One region of the Neobacillus sp. 19 genome, then DNA from elsewhere that is predicted to be linked to it. Evidence: riboswitches for the same ligand, from Rfam matches in the RefSeq annotation. Region 1 holds a riboswitch; each other region holds the start of a gene.
The links. Region 1 has a riboswitch for thiamine pyrophosphate ahead of tenA (thiaminase II). Riboswitches for the same ligand answer to the same signal wherever they lie in the genome.
Positions count from the first base shown of each region.

Region 1 (5,269 bases):
AGTCATTTAGGGGATTATGAGGCAACTTTGTTCTCCTTACATAGTCATAATAGGAAGTTTGGACAAGCTTTTGTCACTGGTGAAAAGTTTGAGAAATTGGCAGAAGGAGTATCAACAGTCAAGGCATTGAAAGATCTATCTGAACAATATGATGTTGAACTTCCAATTAGTAATGCTTTATATGAAATTTTATTTGAGAATAAAGATGCAAAAACTACATTAGAGAATCTTTTTCTAAGACCTGTAAAATTTGAGTTCCAAAGATAAATTGAATATTCCATTAAAGGGGGAATAATGGAATGCCGTTCCAGTAAAATTTATGACGCTTAGAGTGAAGACTCTAAGCGTTTCTTTAAGCCCTCGACCAACTTATTAATATCTCTACTGTATTGTAGTTAGACCTTTAACACGCTGAAATTAACATATGTTCCACCCGTTTATCTAGTTGTTCTGCGGAAATATCTACGGCAGTACCCCGCCAATTTGTAAAAGTGTCAGAAGGATCTCAAAGGTAATGAGAATGACAATAATCCATTCTACAAATAATCCTCGGATCGAATGGCTGATCGTCGAAAAGCCGTCCATGATTTTATAGAGAATTTCCGTTTTACTTTTCAGGATTTTGTAGCGATCATTTAATTCAAAAAACTCCAGCATTTTGTCGTAGAACTCCCCGGCGGTACTGCTCGTCCAAGTAATGTCAGGTTTATCGAGAATCATGATATAGGCCAAGGTGTTATACTCATGGCGGACAATCTTCGCGGTGGTTCGTGCCAATTCCTTATTCCCGATTCTCAGTTTTCCTTTTTCTAGCCGGTAGATCATGGTTTCGAGCGTATCATGAATTTTGCCGAGTTGCTCCTCCGTTTTTTCAAGTGCAACCGATTTAGCGAGTACAGTAGAAATTAGTTCGGGATAGAAACTTTCATATTCGGGGACCACCACATATTCGTCAGTCAATTCGATTGTTTCGTCAACTCTGATATGAAGGCTGTAATCATCGGTGTACCTGCCAGCAGATTCAAGTTCGATTTCCGGCTCGAACGAATGAATGTAAGCAAAAAATCGATTCACTTCATCCGTACTACCGGAATTAATGAAAACAATACTGCCAAATGAAAAAACCAGTACAGCTTGCGACTCGTCCACTTTTTTCTCAAGAATAGAGGATAGTATTTTCCCTTTCAGGATTAGCGGCTGTTCCCAGGTGAATTTTTTGGGAATCCCACATTGAATGGCAATTTTGTTCAAGTCGATTTCATTTGTGATAGCAAAAGCTTTAAAGGATAATTGGTTCATAGTTATCACCTTTTCAAAAAGTGGTCTTTGTTCGATTGTATTCTAGCCTTCCAAAAAACATGCCTGAAGCAGAGATTCTTTCCCAAAAGGCCCGCGCGTTGGTCAAAATGGTGCTCCAAAAAGCTTTGTTTTGTTTGGTTAGACTGGCCATTTCTTAAGATGTACAATTAATGAGGGGAGGGAATCGTCATGAGAGTTAACCCGAAGGAATTTATTATTAATAATTTATTTTATATAATTAGATCTGCAATAGAAGAAGACGCGAAAAACCTGTCTGAAATTAGAGTGCAGATAGATGGTGAAACAGAAAATTTAGATCGGGAAAAAGGCGAGGCGTACATAAACGAGCCAGGTTTTAAACAAATCATAATAGATGATACAGAAAGTAAGAAAAATCTTTTTTTAGTTGCTGAAGTAAATGGAAGAATTGTAGGTTTTTCGAGATGTGAAGGGAACCAGTTGAAAAGAACTTCTCATAAGGTAGAGTTTGGCGTCTGTGTTTTAAAAGATTTTTGGGGATACGGCATTGGACAAAACCTTTTAAAAGAATCCATTCACTGGGCAGACACAAATAATATTAAGAAGATAACGTTGAATGTCCTCGAAACCAATGACAATGCAATAAAGCTTTATCAAAAACATGGTTTTGAAGTGGAGGGTATTTTAAAAAAGGACAAGGTCCTATCTGATGGGAATTACTATAACACTATTTTAATGGGAAGGTTTAATGAATAAGGAATAGAGGGCAAAATTAGCGTTTATTGACGGTTGAAGCACTCCTAATTTTCTCCTTCTTGAAGCAATTGATTTCTTTGATGAATCAAATAAACATTTAAGAACCTTGCTGAACATTTTAGCAAGGTTCTATTTTCTCTACTATTCACCTAAAAGGAGTTTTTCAGAATAGTTTTGTCTGTTCAAAATTATTCCTGCGGCTTCTTTTTAAAGATATATTTTAAAAGAAAAATATGAACAGACTATGAACAAAAAAATACTTACCTTATGTTTCTGCATCGAATTCATCGGATTAGAACCTTTTGAGATGAACAGAACCCAGCAATAATAAACGAGGGTCAAAAGTCTCATTGACTTAATCAAAATTGGTAATGTATAGTAATAGCAAAAGAATAGGTTGACCACTAGGGGAGCCATGTAATGGCTGAGACAAGATTGGAATCTTGGACCCTTTGAACCTGATCTAGTTCATACTAGCGGAGGAAAGTGGAGACAGAGCTCAATGATGCTAGAATGTGTAAATTGCGCCGCTCCATATATTGGAGCGGCTTTTTCGATTATTATTGCCGTCTCCTATTTCCTCTAGCCAAAACCACAAGGAGGATATATTGATGAGTTTTTCAGTAGAATTAAGGAAAGAAGCAGAGCCAATTTTTCAAGCGATTTTTGAACATCCTTTTGTGCAGGGAATTGCTAATGGGAATTTAGGAAAGGAACAATTAATCCATTATGTGAAACAGGACTTTGAGTATTTAAACTCCTTTATTCGTATTTATGGAATTGCTGTTTCAAAGTGTGAAAACCGCCCGGATATGGAGATGCTCAATCGGCAAATTTCATTTATTTTAAACAGTGAAGTCCATCCACATCATAACTTTTGCCAAGTCGCGGGTGTTCCTTACGAGGAATTGCAGGGGTACTCTTTATCTCCATCCGCCCATCATTATATCCGCCATATGTTAACGGTTGCGCATGAAGGGTCATTAGGAGAAATCTTGGCTGTGTTACTGCCATGTCCATGGACGTATTGGGAGATTGGTGAAAAATTAATAAAAGAAGTCAATCCAGATGAATCACATCCCTTTTATGAGTGGATTCAATTTTATGGAAATCGTCCAGAAACTACTACAAGATTTTGCCGAAGATTAGATGAATTGGTCATTCACGCAACGGAGAAAGAAAAAGAAAAGATGAAGGAACATTTTCTATTAAGCTGTCAGCTTGAGTATATGTTTTGGGACATGGCCTACAAAAGAGAAGAATGGCCAGTTCAACTGGAGCTGATAAAAAGATGAAATGGAAAATGAAGGAGATTGTTCTTACTGTCATTTTAGCGGTGGCATGCGGTGTCATTTATTTAGGATGGTCGACATTATGGATCCCGATTTCGGCACTCGTTGGTCCAGTGGGGGCTGGGTTTATGTTTGGTATTTGGGTGATTGCTAGTCCCATAGTTGCGTATATCATTCGGAAACCGGGTGCTGCCTTCATTGCAGAGGTTGCTGCCGCAGCCGTAGAACTATTAACTGGCAGTCACTTTGGTTTGTCTGCTCTATTAGTAGGTGTTTTTCAAGGCATCGGATCAGAAGTGGCCTTTGCTATTTTTGGGTACAAACGCTATAACCTGTTTACATTAATGCTGTCAGGTGCGCTCGCAGCTGTAGGAGGCATGATTTATAACCTATTGGTTAACGGTTTTGGCTATTATACAACTGAAATACTGCTCACAACATTAGCCATTCATGTGATCAGCGGAATCGTTCTAGGCGGCTGCTTGGCAAAATTTGTCGTGGAGTCGCTCGCCAAAACAGGTGTCTTGGACCAATATGAAATAATGAAAGTTAGAAGGAAACAAGGACATGCAGATGCAAATGTTTCTGGGATGTAACAATTTATCGATCCGCTTTTACCAACATAATAAAAAAATAGTAAATCATATCAATCTGTCGATTCGGCAAGGCGAAAAACTATTAATTTTAGGACCTAGCGGGTGCGGGAAATCTACGTTGATTTCTGTACTTGCCGGGATTATTCCTGAATTTCTAGATGCTGAAGTGACCGGTGAGATCGTGCGCCCAGATAGTTCGGGTGTGATGTTTCAAGATCCTGATTCTCAATTTTGCATGCTCCATGTGGATGAAGAAATTGCTTTTAGTCTTGAAAACCGGATGATTCCACGGGATCAAATGGATGAGATGATAGGGGACCTAATGGATAAAGCGGGATTGAAGATAGATAAACGTACTCCGATTGATTCGCTTTCCGGCGGAATGAAGCAGCGATTGGCACTAGCCTGCTTATTAGCACTGGAACCTGAAGTTTTGTTTTTGGATGAACCGACAGCCCAACTGGATCCTGAGGGCAGAAACGAGATTTTTGAATTATTAAGGGATGTTTCCCTACAAACCAACCAAACGATGGTATTTGTTGAACATGTACTGGATGGATGTATCGAATGGATGGACCGGGTGATTATTCTTAATAAAGATGGCCGGATGATTGGTGATGGAAAACCAGAAGAAATCTTGGAAAATTTCCAGAGTGAGATACGGGAGGCGGGTATTTGGCGTCCAAAGTTATTTCCGATAAAGTGGCAGGATGTGGTTCGCCATGATACTCATCCATTAGCAATCGAACTCTCAAGGATCATAGAAACGAAGTCAATGGAACAACTGAAAGACGATGGGGTAGATAATCCTATCATCCATACAGAAAATGCAGAAATCGGTTATGGGAAAACAACGATTGTAAACGACATTAATCTGGCCATCCATAAAGGGGACTGGATTTCGATTGTCGGGAAAAATGGAAGCGGCAAAAGTACGTTCCTGAAAAGTTTGGCACGCTTAGAATCCTTAAAAAAAGGAAAAGTTTATTTTCTTGAAAGTGAATTAAAAAAGTGGCCAGATCAGGAACTATATGAGAAAGCAGGCTTTGTCTTTCAAAATCCAGAACTGCAATTTATTACAGATACTGTGTTTGATGAAATCGCCTTTGGCGGCCGGCAAAGAAATTGGCCGGAAGAGCGGATCCGCCATAAAACTAATCAGTTATTGCGGGAATTTGGACTGGAATCCTATCGTGACGCCCATCCTTTTACATTGAGCCTTGGCCAAAAACGCCGTTTGAGTGTGGCCACGATGTTATTGTTTGACCAGGCGTTATTATTACTGGATGAACCAACATTTGGCCAGGATGAAAAAACTGCTAACGAGCTGATTAAACGGCTGAAGGA
Region 1 covers NZ_JBMPZU010000019.1:91,937-97,205, forward strand. Annotated here, with positions in the region: gene ACO1D1_RS04275 (NAD(P)H-dependent glycerol-3-phosphate dehydrogenase) at 1-267, shown strand, start outside; gene ACO1D1_RS04280 (RMD1 family protein) at 463-1,299, opposite strand; gene ACO1D1_RS04285 (GNAT family N-acetyltransferase) at 1,489-2,034, shown strand; TPP riboswitch at 2,431-2,536, shown strand; gene tenA (thiaminase II) at 2,646-3,329, shown strand; gene ACO1D1_RS04295 (ECF transporter S component) at 3,326-3,922, shown strand; gene ACO1D1_RS04300 (ABC transporter ATP-binding protein) at 3,900-5,269, shown strand, end outside.

Region 2 (5,269 bases), on a different contig from region 1:
TTCCGTCCGGATGAGACGAAGCTTTTCAGAAACCTGCATTATAATTTCATCTCTCGTCATAATAAGCCCTTCCTTCAATTACATCTAGTGTAATTTTACACAATTTTTCTTTATCATACAAATCTTATTAATAAAGAAAACAAGCCGAATCGCAAAGACGTAGGGGTAATCGCAATTATGCGTTATAAAAAAGCTGCTATCCGATTCCGGGCAGCAGCTTTTACAAACCATTATTTCACTTGTGGGGGAATACCGCACTGGCTGGAACATGAACTTTTTAAATCGCAGGCTGCGCATTTCCCCTTTTTGGATTTATTAATAAACTTCACTAATGCATAGCTGGCGTATCCAAAAATTGCAACACCGATAATGATACTGGCAATCATTTGCTCCACCTCTTTTTTATTTTAAACCAATCCAAACAATTTGCCGCCTTGATATATAATCAGAGCCAATACATAGGCGATCACGAAAGCATATCCCATTGAAAAAGCTGTCCACTTTTTTGAGCTTGTTTCCTTATAGATCGTTGCAACCGTTGCCAGGCATGGAATATATAACAAGATAAACACCATAAAGCTGTAGGCAGCGAGCGGCGTATAATAATCGGCCAATAATCCTTGCAGGCTGGCATCATTCGGAACGAAATAAATAATATTCATCGTTGAGATAATCGCTTCTTTAGCAAGAAATCCGGTAATTAATGAGGCGGAAGCCTGCCAAGTGCCGAAACCAATCGGATCAAAGATTGGCGCAATCACATTTCCAATCGCAGCTAAATAACTATGATCCATATCTACTTTTAACCCATCAGGTCCCGCATAAGATAAAAGCCAGATAAAAACGGATCCGGCAAAGATAAATGTTCCCGCTTTTCTTATGAAACCCTTCCCTTTGTCCCAAGTGCTTCGCCATAATGATTGAAACTGTGGAAGCCTGTAAGGAGGCAGCTCGATTACAAATAAGGATGCTTCTGATTTTAATAATGTAGAAGAAAAGATTTTTGCCAGAATTAAAGCTACGACAATTCCCAGAACATAAAGGCTAAGAACGATAAATGCTTTATGGCCAGCAAAAAAAGCTCCGACAAATAAAGCGTAAACCGGCAGTCGTGCCGAGCATGACATTAATGGCGTTAGCAAAATGGTCAACAAACGCTCTCTTGGCGTTTCAATCGTTCTTGCCGCCATGATCCCAGGCACGTTGCAGCCAAAACCAATCATCATGGGAATAAACGCTTTGCCATTTAAGCCAACTGATTCCATAATTCGGTCCATAACCAGCGCTACGCGAGCCATGTACCCGGAGTCCTCTAATAATGAAATAAAGAAGAACAGAATAAAGATTTGCGGGACAAACACTAGAACACCGCCAACCCCTGCGACCAATCCTTCAATAATTAAAGCATGGATAAAGGCTGAGGCATTGATGGCTGTTAATACACTTTCAAATCCAGCTGTTACAGGTCCTGTTAATAAGCCATCTAACGCATCAGATAGCGGGGTGCCGAGCCAATCAAATGTCAGCATAAACATCAGATACATAAGCACCAAAAAAATCGGCATCCCCAGGTAGCGATTTGTGACAATTTTATCTACCTTTTCAGATAACGGGATGGACGAATCACTTTTTCTTGCTACATCTGCCACGATTTTAGCAATGACTTCTTTTCTTTTTCCATAAATAAAATTAGCTAATGATTTTGTATCATGTAGTTTCTGTAATTTGGATTCTAAGTTGGCAATAATTGTCTTGATTCTTTGCTGATCTGTAATCCTATTTACATAATCTTTAACAAATTCATTTCCTTCAATGTATTGAATCGCTAGAAAGCGTAGAGAGTGACTGGTTTTATTAGTCATTTCTCCCGCCAATGCTGTTATCGCCTCTTCGACTTCTTTTCCATAGTAAACGAGGTTCTTTTTAGCCGGTTGGATGGACTTGGTGGAAATAACATCAACAAGCTTATCACAGCCTTTTCCGCTCCTAGCTACGACAGGAACAACAGGAACACCGAGAACACTTGAAAGCTTCGATGCGTCGATTTGAATTCCGCGCTTATTTGCGACATCAATCATATTAAGACCAATTAGGGCCGGTTTCTCAAACTCTAACAACTGCAGTGTCAAATGTAAATTCCGTTCTAATTGGGAAGCATCTAAAATATTGAGTAAGCGATCAACGGATTCATTTAAAAAGTATGAGGTAACAACGCCTTCATCCTTTGATAAGGGATTAAGTGTATAGACTCCTGGCAAATCAATTAATTGGCCAATATTATTTTTGAATACGCCAACCTTCTTTTCAACTGTAACACCGCTCCAGTTCCCCACATACTCATAGGAACCTGTTAGATTATTAAACAATGAAGTTTTTCCTGTATTCGGGTTTCCAATAAGAGCGATTTCCATTATATTCTCTCCACTTCAATCTGAACTGCTTCTTTACGGCGGATGCCAACACATTGCCCGCAAGATTCAATCATAATTGGGCCGCCAAACGGCATGACGCATTTCACGCATACTTCTGACCCTTCGGTAATCCCTAAGTCGAGCAAGCGCCTTTGTACGAGAAGGCCAACATGAGAAATGTCAATAATTTTCCCCTTATCTCCCGTTTTTAAAGAACCGAACATGTATCTCACCCTATCTATGTTAATTGAGAATGATTATCTTTCTATATTGTCATTTTAACACTTTTTTTACGATAATAGCATAGAAATTTTGTGACAAAAGTTCGAAAAAAAAAGAAAAGCAGTCCGCTTTTCTTTTTCCATCCATCTTATTTTCCCTGTATGAAACTTTTCTTTGGCATGGCACCGATGACTAGGATGATGATAATCGCACTTATGATGAAGCTTGGAAGCATATATGTCCCATTATATATGAGCGAATAAGTTGTAACGGGCTGGCCTTTAGGTGCATATTCACCGAAGAAAACAATTCCGGAAACAACATGACATAAATAGCGGAGAAAGCTTCCCAATAAAGCTCCAATAACAGAATATACCATCCACTTACCTTTCTTACCATCAGTAAGAGATTTTTGAATATATCCTGCAAAAACACCTGCAAAACCAACTACTGTAAAAGCAACAAAATAATCAATGATCCCTTGAACAATGGTATAAATTTGGGCAAAACCAAGTATAAACTGTAATAATCCCAGTAAAAAACCTGTCAACAAACCGCCCTTTATTCCCCAGCGATAGGCCATAAGGAAAATCGGAACCATTGCAATCGAAATAGACCCACCCTGCGGCCAAAATCTTGCCATAAGGAATCCTGATAATAAATCAAGTAAATAAGCAAGTGCTGTAAAAACAGCGATTTCTGTTATAAATAGCGTGTTACTCCTCTTTTTGTTCATTTCTCTTTCCCCCTATTCCACAAGAGAAACGCAAAAAAGCAATGCAAGACGAAAAGGATTGTCTGCATTGCTTTATTATCGGCAAACCACATCCCTACGCTAGCGTTAACTAACAGGTTCATAGGGTCAGAACTCTAACGTTCACTCTCAGCCGCCTTTTAGCAGCTCCCCCTGTGGAAGTATTCTATTGATTTCCTATAGAATATACTACTATTTCAAGGTAATTACAAGGGTATTATTTTTTTCGCCAAATATCATATTGGGAAAATTATTATTATTTTATTAAAAAAAGGATTTTTGCCTTCATCAGCGAATTTACATGGTAACAGTATTGTGAATACCATAGGGGGAAACAACATGTTTACGGGAGAACAATCGGATTTACTTGCTTTTTTTAATCAAAATAAAGAAGAGTTAGTAAAAGAATGGGAGAAAGCTATTGTTGTCAACCAGGAAGATCCTTTCCAGATGAAAATACGCGAAAACGGGGAAGCACTATTGGATGTGCTCCTTACCATGCATGTAAAATCTAAACAAGAACTGTTAGCTGTAATTGAAAAAATTGCGATAGAAATATCTGTAGAAAGGGTTTTGGCCGATATTAACATTGGGGACTTCGTCTATAATGTTAATTTGGGCAGAACGATTCTTTACAGCTATTTAAGTAAAACAGGAATATCATGGTCCGAAATGCAGGAGTCGATCAATATGATCAATTTTTGCTTTGATAAATTTCTTTACTATGCCGTATCCCATTTTTCGGAAGCAAAAAATAAAATTATTGAAGAAAAGACAATGGTTATTGACTCCACACATCAGGATCGTTTGACACTTCTCGGACAGATGACTTCAAGCTTTATTCATGAATTCAGAAATCCACTGACTTCTGTTCAAGGATTTATTCAATTGCTTAAGGGTGATTTTCCAAACATGAGATATTTGGATATCATTTCAAGTGAATTAGATCAGCTTAATTTTCGAATCTCACAATTCTTACTGTTATCCAAAAAGGAACTGATTGGGAAGGAAAAAGTTCAATTTGGATTAAATAAACTGATTGATGAAGTACTGAACTTCCTTTATCCAAGTATTTTGGATGGAAAAGTAAAAATCATAAAGGAGATAAGTGAAGATGTTACATTGAATGGATATGCAGATGAAATCAGACAGGTTTTTATTAATATTATTTTTAATGCAATTGATGTTCTGAATCATCATGGAATCTCTGCTCCAACCATTGAGATTAGGAGCTGTTTAGAAAACAGTCAGCAAATTAGAATTAGTATTTCCAATAATGGCCCAGTGATCCCCGCTGAATTACAAAAAACAATTTTTGAACCCTTTTTTACAACTAAAAAACTCGGGACAGGTCTAGGATTGTTTGTTTGTAAAGAAATAATTGAAAAACATAAAGGGAATTTAACCTGTGATTCTTCAGATGATAACACTACTTTTTCCATTTATCTTCCTGCTGTTTTTACACCTGCAGGTCATAACCAAACACATTCTAGTTAGTCACCGCAAAATCCCACTTTTTATGAAGCAGGGATTTTTTATTTGTTTCATCTCCCGACAATGCACTCTGATGCATATGATGTACTAAAAATTTACCGGGAGATTAGGGCCTATGTTTACTTTAAAAGTTGATCACGAAATTGAGCTTCAATTGTTCCAACGGCATCATGCCTTAAAGTTGTATCAGCTTGTTGAGGAAAATCGAGAACATTTGCGGGAATGGATGCCATGGGTGGATAGTATGACCTCCCTCTATCAATTTGAGACCATTATTCCGGTGTGGCTTACACAATTTGCTGAAAATAGTGGTATGAACGTTGGGATTCTTTATAATGGTAACCTTGTCGGCTCTTTGGGATTGCACCAAATTGATTGGTACAACAGT
Region 2 covers NZ_JBMPZU010000056.1:94,327-99,595, forward strand. Annotated here, with positions in the region: gene ACO1D1_RS17490 (helix-turn-helix transcriptional regulator) at 1-60, opposite strand, end outside; gene ACO1D1_RS17495 (FeoB-associated Cys-rich membrane protein) at 231-386, opposite strand; gene feoB (ferrous iron transport protein B) at 408-2,411, opposite strand; gene ACO1D1_RS17505 (FeoA family protein) at 2,411-2,635, opposite strand; gene thiT (energy-coupled thiamine transporter ThiT) at 2,782-3,369, opposite strand; TPP riboswitch at 3,444-3,551, opposite strand; gene ACO1D1_RS17515 (histidine kinase N-terminal domain-containing protein) at 3,727-4,884, shown strand; gene ACO1D1_RS17520 (GNAT family N-acetyltransferase) at 4,997-5,269, shown strand, end outside.
Region 2: it holds a riboswitch for thiamine pyrophosphate, as region 1 does, so the genes downstream of both, thiT (energy-coupled thiamine transporter ThiT) here and tenA (thiaminase II) in region 1, are expected to answer to the same signal.

Region 3 (5,269 bases), on a different contig from region 1:
AAGCTGAGAGTAGCGTTTGGTCAGTTATTCCCCCAGTTAAAAGGTTTGCCATCAGTTTCCCTGTTATGGGACTTAATAGAATCCCGTTTCGGAAATGCCCTGCTGCAACGTATAGCCCTTTCCGGCTGGGATGTTCGCCAATGTATGGCAACCCATCTCCTGTCTGTGGCCGAATACCGGACCATACGCGCTCCCATGCTGCTTCATTCAGCTGTGGAACCAGATTTGTTGCTCTTTCAATTAAGCTAGCAATCCCTTTAGGTGTTACTGTTTGATCAAATGTATGTTCAATCATGGTGGCACCAATATAAATTTCCCCATTTCGTTTTGGTACAAGATAACAACGTTTGTCGGAAAAAATGGTCATGCTAATCACCGGCTTTTCCGGTCTGACAGAAAAGCATTCTCCTTTTACTGGATAAACATTTATCTCCAGACCTGCTTCACACAATAGTTTCGAAGCCCATGCCCCGGCGGCAACGACAACCTGTTCACTGCGGATAGCACCATTGGTCGTGTTAACCCCTCTAACTTGACCATTTTCATATATTAAAGAAACGACTTCCGTATGTTCTCGAATCTCGGCCCCAAAATAGGCAGCTGCTTGTGTAAATGCTTTTGCTAACTTTGCCGGCTGCACATGTCCATCGTTAGGAATGAGCATTGCCCCTGAAATGCTTGGAGATAAGGATGGTTCCAATTCTAATAATTCCTTTTTATCAAGCCAAGTTATAGCAGGGTCCCACTCCCTTTGAAAATCAACCTGTTTTTTTACTTCGGATGCTATTTCTTCGGTTTCAGCAATTTTTAACAATCCTTTATTGACAAACTCAATATCTACTCCAGAAAATTCCAATAATTCATTTGCGAGAGTTGAAAACATAGATTGACTTGTTAACCCCATTTGGAATAATGGACCATCTTGTTCGATTTCCGCTTGTGAGGCCAGCATTCCTGCGGCAGCTCTAGTTGCTTGGCACGCTAGTTGATCCTTTTCGAGTATAATCACTTTTCTTCCCATTTTTGATAGCTGATAGGCAATGGAAGTTCCGACGATTCCCCCACCGATAATAATTACATCAGCTGAATTCCCCACTTTTTCCACCTCCATTTTTCAACACTTTTATGTATGACTTAACTGCTGCCAGTGGATCGCCTGCATTTAAAACACCCGACATAACTGCTATTCCTTGTGCTCCTGCCTGTATTACCCTCGCTGCATTTTCTTGTGTTATACCTCCAATTGCAATAACTGGGATGTCAAGTTGTGTTATCCTTGATAATTCCTCCAAGCCTTTCGGGGCCATTCCTGGTTTTGAGTGAGAAGGGAAAATATGACCGTAAATCACATAATCTGCACGATTTACTTTTGCAGCCACTCCTTCCTGATAAGAATGAATCGAACTCCCTATCCGAATCTGAGGAAAATTTTCCTTCACAACACCTGGTTCTAAACTGTGAAAAGCTAATTGCACCCCACCGGCCTTTGCTGTTAAGGCCACATCCAGGCGGTCATTAATAATAATCTTTGCTAGCGGGATGTTTGCAGAAATTAATTGTTGGACCATTTCATATAGTTCACGGGCTGTTTTTTGTTTTTCCCGTAAATGTATTGCTGTCACATAGGGCTCGATATCCTTTACAATTTCCTGAAACTGCTCGATCGGCATCTTACCATTGGATATGATATGAAATTCTTTATCTTCGAAAATACAAGTTACCCCTTTCAGAAGATTCCGCCATTTATTGCATACTGTGAAAAACAAAAAACCACTTCCTTTAGATAAGAAAGTGGTTGAAAATTTGAAAAAAGAACATTTTTTGTTCATCAAATATTCATGTTTCCACTTCCCTACGCTGGTATGATCCAGATCAGGTTCATAGAGTCCCGAAGTAGCACTTCAATCTCAGCCCTTTAAAAAGGCACCTCTAGCGGATAAACTTCAATTATTAATTTGTATTGATTACCTTACATGGATAATGTTAACATGTTAGGCGAAAATGTCAAATTATTTTTTTGTCGCAAAATCTCTCATGTTAACTGAACCAAAAGTGCCAATCACCCTCGAAAAAATGAGATACCTGGCACTTGGGCCCAAAAATTCGAAACCATCTTTCTATGTAAAAGATAGTTTAAAACGCTCTTATTGCTTTTTAATAGGAGTAACTACTGAAAATAAACTTTCGGTGGGATCAGTGACATTAAATTCAACGATCTTGAAGCCATTTTCTCCATCCTTGAAATCATTTTTAGTTGGTGTAATGATTTGGTTGTTATTCATCATCATACTTCCTTCCTGATTATTTCTCACACAGAAGTTACTATATGATGAAATACTTAAATGTGTGACTGTTTTTTTAAAACTAATATCAGGTTCCGCAGAAAGTACGGTATCTACCAGTTGATGGCTCAGGAAGTGTGCAGTATTCCGCCTTTTCAGGGGAATAGGCATAAGGATTAGAAAGAATTTTAAGCAGCCGGTCCATCACTATTAAATCACCTTGTTCCACTGCCGCTTCCAGCGCTTCTTCTACCCGATGATTTCGTGGGATTACCGCAGGATTACTGTTTCCCATTAATTGTTCTACAGAGGTTTTCGATTCTTCCTGCCGGTCTAATCTAGCTTTCCATTTACCGTACCACTCCGCAAATTCTGGCTCACCATTCAAACCAGTTTCTTCATTATTAGCCAATGTTAGCGCCCTGAATGTATTGGTAAAATCCGCATGATTCTTCTCCATCAAACTAAGGAGGTCATTTATTAGCTTTTCATCATCAGATTCTTCGTTAAATATTCCAAGTTTCGCTCGCATTCCCTCGAGCCAATTCGCTTCATATATTTTTGAAAAGTGAGATATTGCATCTTGAGCCTTTTCAACCGCCTTCTCTTGATTTTCATCTAGCAGCGGTAAGAGAGTTTCAGCGAACCGTGCGAGATTCCATCCCGCCATATAAGGCTGGTTGCCATAGGCATAGCGTCCTTGAGTATCAATAGAACTGAAAACCGTTGCGGGATCATATGTATCCATAAAGGCACAAGGACCATAATCAATTGTTTCTCCACTAATTGTCATATTATCAGTGTTCATCACCCCATGTATAAAGCCAACCAATTGCCATTTGGCTACAAGTGCCGCCTGGCGTTTGATTACTTCTTCAAGAAACCGTAGATATCGATTTTCATCCGCTTCAATGTCGGGATAATGTCGGCTAATTGCATAGTCTGCGAGTGTCCGAAGCTCCTCCATTGTTCCCCATTTTGCCACGTACTGGAAGGTACCTACTCGAATATGACTAGCAGCAACACGAGTAAGGATGGCACCAGGAAGAGCGGTTTCACGCTGGACAGCTTCACCGGTTGTGACGACAGCTAGACTACGGGTGGTAGGAATACCCAAGGCATGCATGGCCTCACTGATGATGTATTCTCGCAGCATCGGTCCGAGTGCCGCACGTCCGTCACCGCCGCGGGAATATGGTGTTCTCCCTGGCCCTTTAAGCTGAATATCAACTCGTTCTCCTTTAGACGTCATCTGCTCTCCCAGCAGCACAGCCCGTCCATCCCCTAACTTTGTAAAATGCCCAAATTGATGACCTGCATATGCCTGCGCAAGCGGCTCAGCTCCCTGGGGTACCCGGTTGCCGGCAAGAACCGCCACACCATCCTCACTCTGCAGCGCCTCTATATTCAATCCAAGTGATTCCGCCAAAGGCGCATTGAGAATAACTAACCCTGGTTCCTCGACGGGTATTGGATTGTGTAAAGTAAAAAAAGAATTTGGGAGACGGGCATAACTATTTTCAAAATTCCATCCAGTTTCTAACATCGTATCTCCTTTTGTTGTTTTCAAATTTTTTGTGCGTTCCACTACATCGATTCATTTTTTTTCCACTTGATTTCATAAATCCATCTATCATAATATAGTAAACCCGTTTTTTTCACGAATTTTAACTAATACGCTTGTATTGAACGTAAGCATATTGCTTATACAATTAAATTCGTTTGGTTACAATTCTAATAGAAATGGAGGAGAGATGATGGGGCGAATTTTTTCAATTCTAGTCATACTATTTATACTATATGTTTCTGGACCATTTATTAAACAAAAATTTGCAAATTCCGATTACGCAGTTTCAATGAAACAAATTGAAACTAAATTAAATGATGTCAAGAAAAATCCTGAAATTCAGGCAGCCATCGAATCTCTATCTGGAGAGGTCAAACAATTTGTAGAGCAGCTTGGCCTTTTTTTAGATAAAAATCCGCTAACGGAAGAGCCAGCTGATCGAGAAAAGGTAACGTTAAAAACCCCAGCTGATCAAGTCTTTTCCATTCATAATATAGAGCTCGGCGCCACCAAAAAAGATATTGAAAACAAACTTGGCCAGGCAAACCGGGAATCGCTGAATGAATATGGGGAAAAGTGGTATGCTTTTCACAACAATTATCAAAGCTTTTTTATGGTCATGTTCGATGATAAAAATCAAGCAGTTGGTTTATACACAAATCAAGATTTAATTGCCTCTAGCAATGGGATTAAGGGAGGTAGTTCGAAAGAAACCGTTCGAGCTGTGCTTGGAAAACCACTGTCCGGGATTCAAAAGGGGCTGACTATTTTGCAAATACAAGAAAATGCGGACTATGATGTATATCTGCTAGACGAAGTCTATGTTACCATTTTCTACGACAAACACGAAAACAATACAGTGACTGCCATGCAATTAATCAACAAAGATTTGGAACAAAAGAAACATGAACTCTACACTAGTGCAAGTCCGGAATTGAAGGAAGGATTTGAATACCAGCTATTCGATTTAACAAATGCATCTCGTGTGGAGCACCAGCTTCCCATTCTGTCATGGGATAATCAAGTAAAAGAAACTGCTCGGAAACATAGCATGGATATGGCTGTTAATCAATATTTTGATCACACAAACCTTAAAGGGCAATCGCCATTTGATCGGATGAAGGAGGATCAAATTATCTTTTATCTTGCTGGAGAGAACCTTGCTTATGGTCAATTTAGCAGTATTTTTGCCCATGAAGGGTTAATGAACTCGATTGGCCACCGCCAAAATATTTTACGTAAGGGATATAAGTATTTAGGAGTAGGCGTTGCTTTTAATGATCAATCACAGCCCTACTATACCGAAAATTTTTATGCAAAATAATCAAGTAAAATGTCCTTCATAACCATGATGAAGGACTTTCACAGGAAATCGAGAAGTAAAAAGTCCTCCAACGGGAATGCGAACCTCGTTTTATTT
Region 3 covers NZ_JBMPZU010000085.1:23,281-28,549, forward strand. Annotated here, with positions in the region: gene thiO (glycine oxidase ThiO) at 1-1,096, opposite strand, end outside; gene ACO1D1_RS24835 (thiamine phosphate synthase) at 1,080-1,766, opposite strand; TPP riboswitch at 1,833-1,941, opposite strand; gene ACO1D1_RS24840 (hypothetical protein) at 2,035-2,301, shown strand; gene ACO1D1_RS24845 (protein adenylyltransferase SelO) at 2,371-3,828, opposite strand; gene ACO1D1_RS24850 (CAP domain-containing protein) at 4,139-5,173, shown strand; gene ACO1D1_RS24855 (serine dehydratase subunit alpha family protein) at 5,264-5,269, opposite strand, start outside.
Region 3: it holds a riboswitch for thiamine pyrophosphate, as region 1 does, so the genes downstream of both, ACO1D1_RS24835 (thiamine phosphate synthase) here and tenA (thiaminase II) in region 1, are expected to answer to the same signal.

Region 4 (5,269 bases), on a different contig from region 1:
ATTTGGAAATACCTTTATTGAATCGATGATCTGCGGTGTGCCCGTTGTGGCTTCTAGAATGATGCCAGTAACTGAATTGGTTGAAGAGGGTGAGACGGGGCTGCTTTACCGGGGACAAAATGTGGAAGATGCGGTCAAGCAGTTATATGAAATCCTCGATGATTCCGTCAAACATCAACAAATGTCACAGGCAGCCATCGACCGTGTGCAGCAATATTTTTCCATTCAAACTGTGGCGGATGATTATATTGATTTGTTAAAAAATATCATCCACCTGTATAATGATGCGGCTGGCGAGGTGGATGCAACATGATGACACCCGTTGCCTATCAAAAAAAGCTGGAAGGCAAATCTAATGCTCATTTAATCACTTTTAATGATGGCAAGGACTATGTGGTTAAATTTTTTCAGCCTGGCTTTGAAAAAACATTGCCCAATGAATGGGTGGGCTATTGCTTGGCACGATACTTGGGACTGCCAGTACCATTTGCCAGGATAGTGGATATCTCCGAGGAATTTACTTCGCTAGTTCCTGAGCTTGCCAATGTACAATTAACCCGGTATCAATTCGCCTCATTGTACATTCCTGATTGCCTTAACGGTCATCAAGTTTCCGAAGTATCCAATATTGTTAACCATCAAACCCTAGCAGGAATCGTTATGTTGGATTATTGGTTGTGTAATCGGGACCGTACCCGCAAAAATATTCTGTTGCGAGAAGGAGAGAGCGGTGAGTATCAGTTATGGATGATTGATCAAGCCGAGATTTTCGGAACCTATAATTGGCTGCATGCTGATTTAGAAAATTTGCCGGTGGAAGTGTTGAAAAGCGCGACACACCAATTAATGGCGGGGTTTATTGATAATGAGCAAAGATTTACTGACCACCTTGAGTTGATTCAAACGATGCCGATTCTTTTAATGGAGGAAATTGTCTCGCTCATCCCTGATGACTGGATGGTTTCGCGTGAGGAGAAAAAGGCAATTGTTACTACGTTGGTAACGAGACGCAAAACGATTCTGCCGAAATTGATGGAGAGATTTTTAAAAAAGGTATACCAGCCATTCCATGCTAATGAAAATTAACTTGAAGGGAGGTATTTTATGAAAATCCGAAAGGCTATTATTCCAGCTGCAGGCCTCGGGACTCGTTTTTTACCTGCAACGAAAGCAGTGCCAAAGGAAATGATTCCAATTGTTGATAAACCAACCATTCAATATATTGTCGAAGAGGCTGTAGCGTCGGGGATTGAGGAAATCATTATCATAACCGGCAGGGGAAAGCGGTCAATCGAGGATCACTTTGATAAATCCTATGAGCTCGAGGATACTCTATATAGAAAAAATAAATTAGTAGATTTAGAGAAAATTCAACAGATATCCAGTTTAGCGAAAATATATTATGTCCGCCAAAAGGAGCCTAATGGACTTGGCGATGCCATTCTTTGTGCTAAAAATATTGTTGGCAATGAACCATTTGCGGTTATGCTTGGCGATGATATGGTGATATCGGACGTTCCATGCTTGAAGCAGCTGATGGATGTATTTGAGTATTATAATAATTCGATCGTCGCCATTCAGAACGTTCCGAAATTGGATGTGAATAAATATGGCATCATTAAGCCAAAGAGTGCGATGAGGGAGCCGAATATCTATTCAATTGAATCATTAATAGAAAAACCAAAGCCGGAAGAAGCCCCGTCAACATTAGCCGTCATGGGACGCTATATTTTAAAGCCGGAGATTTTTACAATTTTGGAGCAGCTTCCATTTGGACAAGGAAACGAATTACAACTAACTGACGCCATAAACGAGCTAAATAAAATACAGGCCGTCCTTGCCTGCACCTTCAACGGAACCCGCTACGACATCGGAGACAAAATCGGCTACATCAAAGCAACCCTCGACCTCGCCATCAGCCGCCCCGACACCCAAAAAGAAATCCTGACTTATATGGAAAAAATAGTAAAACGGTGTCAGGCACCATAACTAATCTATTGATGCACTTTAAGTTGATAAGCAAAAACTTTAAGCCGAGGCTGTTGGAAGCCTTGGCTTTTCTATAAAAGAGTCATGTATTTTAATTGGTTATTTTTTTCCTTAGGTTTATAACAAGAAATATATTATGCTAAAATAATGGACAAGCATAAACGAATATAACGATAATGGTAGAAATGGGCTGTCCATTTTATAATCGAGGTTTACCAATTAGTGAATTTGGTGTTTAATGTTAGGAAATATTCCTTGGGAAAGCGCATGAACAGACATTTCTCGAGGTTTTTTGACGGGAAATCAAGAATAAACGGAGTTTTTGTAAAAACAGAACAAAGGAGGAACTACATATGAAGAACGAGCAGATTATCGTCTATACCACGAATGATTGTATTGAATGTATGATGGTTAAACAGGTACTTACCAACGAAGGAATTGCTTTTGAAGTAAGGAATGTTGCTGCCAGCCCAGCTTATCAAAAGGAAGTAGAGAAATACGGCTTCCTCGGAGTTCCCGTAACGGTCCTTGGCGACCGGGCCGTAAAGGGTTTTACCAATGAGCTTAAAGAACTGATGGAATTGGCAAAAGGCGGTAAAGAGTAGAAAGTTAAATGAACTGGAACAATTTTCTTTACTTCGATGGTAATTAGAGTTACTATGAACATAATTTAATAACGATTTATCTACTAGGGGTGCCCTGTTAATCAGGCTGAGAGAAAACGATAACGTTTTTAACCCTTCGGACCTGATCTGGGTAATACCAGCGTAGGAAAGTAGTCGAGTGAAATCTATATTTTATCTCTTTCTAACTAACCAGGTCCTATTATGGATCTGGTTTTTTTATGTTTAAAAAGAATAGGGGCGATGGGATTTGGAGAACAACAGACTTGGTCAAATATTAGAAAAAGTTAGAGAAGTGAACCCGCTTGTCCATAATATCACGAATGTCGTGGTAACGAATTTCACAGCCAATGGATTGCTTGCCCTTGGCGCTTCACCGGTCATGGCGAATGCAATCGAAGAGGCAGCTGATATGGCGAAGATTGCGAGTTCACTAGTTCTGAATATTGGCACATTAAACGTGCAAACGGTCGAGGCGATGATCGCAGCCGGTAAAGCAGCCAATGAGCATGGGGTTCCAGTAATTTTTGACCCAGTTGGAGCTGGTGCAACTCCGTACCGAACGGAAACGGCGCACCGTGTGATGAAGGAAGTCAAGGTCGCCGTAATTAGAGGAAATGCAGCCGAAATCGCCAATGTCGTAGGTGAAAAGTGGGAGATAAAGGGCGTTGATGGAGGAATGGCTAAAGGGAATATTACAGAGCTTGCCATCCAAGCTGCTGAAATTTTACAGTGTGTGGTTGTCATAACTGGAAAGGAGGATGTCGTTACTGACGGAACAACAACGTATATCATCTCAAATGGACATCCGATTTTGACAAAAGTAACCGGTACAGGCTGCCTGTTAACTTCGGTGATTGGTGCATTTGCCGGAGTGGAAAAGGATCTCATCCAAGCTTCGGTCGCTGCATTAACCTGTTATGGTGTTGCAGCAGAAAAGGCTGCGAATCAAACAGCCGAGCTCGGGCCGGGCAGCTTTCAAATAGAATTTTTAAATCAATTATCGTTGGTTTCCCCTGAGGAATTGGATGTACATGCTTCTTTTAAAAAATGGAACGGAGGATTGTAGGATGAAAAGGGCATTAACCATTGCGGGTTCAGATAGTGGCGGCGGTGCAGGAATTCAGGCTGATTTGAAAACGTTTCAGGAATTAGAGGTTTTCGGTATGTCTGCATTAACGGCTGTTACGGCGCAAAATACATTAGGGGTTCACGCAGTCTATCCGATGACGGCAAAAGCAGTTGTCGAACAAATTCAAGCAATTGGAGACGATATCGGAACGGATGCAGTAAAAACGGGCATGCTTTTTAGTGCAGAAATCATTGAAGCCGTTTCGATGAAACTCAAAAACTATCATTGGAACAACGTGGTGGTCGACCCCGTGATGATTGCGAAAGGCGGGGCCTCTCTACTGCAGCAAGAGGCGGTTTCGGCTTTGAAAACCCATTTGTTGCCGCTTGCGACAGTCATTACCCCAAATATTCCGGAAGCAGAGGTCCTGACAGGAATGACCATTCGATCGGTGGAGGATAAACGGGAAGCTGCTGTAAAACTTTGCGCGTTAGGGGTTAAAAATGTCGTGATCAAAGGCGGTCATGATGAAAATCTGTCTGAATCTACTGATTTATTATTTGACGGGAAAGAATTCCACTTCTTTACCAGCCGGCGAATTCAGACAAAAAATACACATGGAACAGGATGTACCTTCTCGGCGGTTATAACGGCTGAATTAGCGAAGGGCTCTACCATCTATGATGCTGTTTCAACGGGGAAGGATTTCATTCAAGCGGCGATTGAAGACGGGTTTGCCATCGGCCGCGGTCATGGTCCGACGAACCACTGGGCCTTTCAAAAGAGGGGAAAGGAGATGGCTAGGCTATGATTCATTTAAAAGACGAATTAAGCGTTTATTTTATTATGGGCAGTCCGAATTGTTTGAAGGACCCAAAGGAGGTCTTAGAAGAAGCCATTGCAGGCGGGATCACCCTATTTCAATTCCGTGAAAAGGGAAAAGGAGCCTTAACAGATTCCGCAAAATATACCCTGGCAAAAGAACTTCAAGCGATTTGTCAGGAGAACCAGATTCCCTTCATTGTCAATGATGATATCGAGCTCGCACTCGAGATTGGGGCAGACGGTGTTCATATTGGGCAGGAGGATGAGCCGGTGAAAGCAGTGAGGGAAAAGATTGGCGGCAAAATCCTCGGGGTATCCGTCCATACGACAGAAGAAGCGATGACGGCACTTAGGGATGGGGCAGATTATTTTGGAATCGGACCAATTTATCCAACGAGAACTAAGGAAGATGCAAAGCCATCGAAAGGAACCAGCCTGATAGAAACTCTGAGAAAAAATGGAATCACCGTACCGATCGTTGGAATCGGCGGCATCATCGCTGAAAATGCCAGTCCTGTTATTGAGGCAGGGGCTAATGGGGTCTCGGTAATTACCGCCATCAGTCAGGCAGATTCACCTAGGACGGCAGCTAAGGCATTAAAAAAAGCAATCGAGGAGGCAAAAAGAAATGAACAAAACGTATAAATTGACACTGACAGCGATGATGATTGCGATCGGCACCCTATCTAGTAACCTAGTAGCGATTCCGATTGGATTTACCAAGGTTTTTCCGATGCAGCATTTTTTGAACGTTTTATCA
Region 4 covers NZ_JBMPZU010000036.1:34,466-39,734, reverse strand. Annotated here, with positions in the region: gene ACO1D1_RS12810 (glycosyltransferase) at 1-313, shown strand, start outside; gene ACO1D1_RS12805 (HipA family kinase) at 310-1,086, shown strand; gene galU (UTP--glucose-1-phosphate uridylyltransferase GalU) at 1,105-1,989, shown strand; gene ACO1D1_RS12795 (glutaredoxin family protein) at 2,343-2,594, shown strand; TPP riboswitch at 2,670-2,780, shown strand; gene thiM (hydroxyethylthiazole kinase) at 2,863-3,681, shown strand; gene thiD (bifunctional hydroxymethylpyrimidine kinase/phosphomethylpyrimidine kinase) at 3,683-4,495, shown strand; gene thiE (thiamine phosphate synthase) at 4,492-5,154, shown strand; gene thiW (energy coupling factor transporter S component ThiW) at 5,138-5,269, shown strand, end outside.
Region 4: it holds a riboswitch for thiamine pyrophosphate, as region 1 does, so the genes downstream of both, thiM (hydroxyethylthiazole kinase) here and tenA (thiaminase II) in region 1, are expected to answer to the same signal.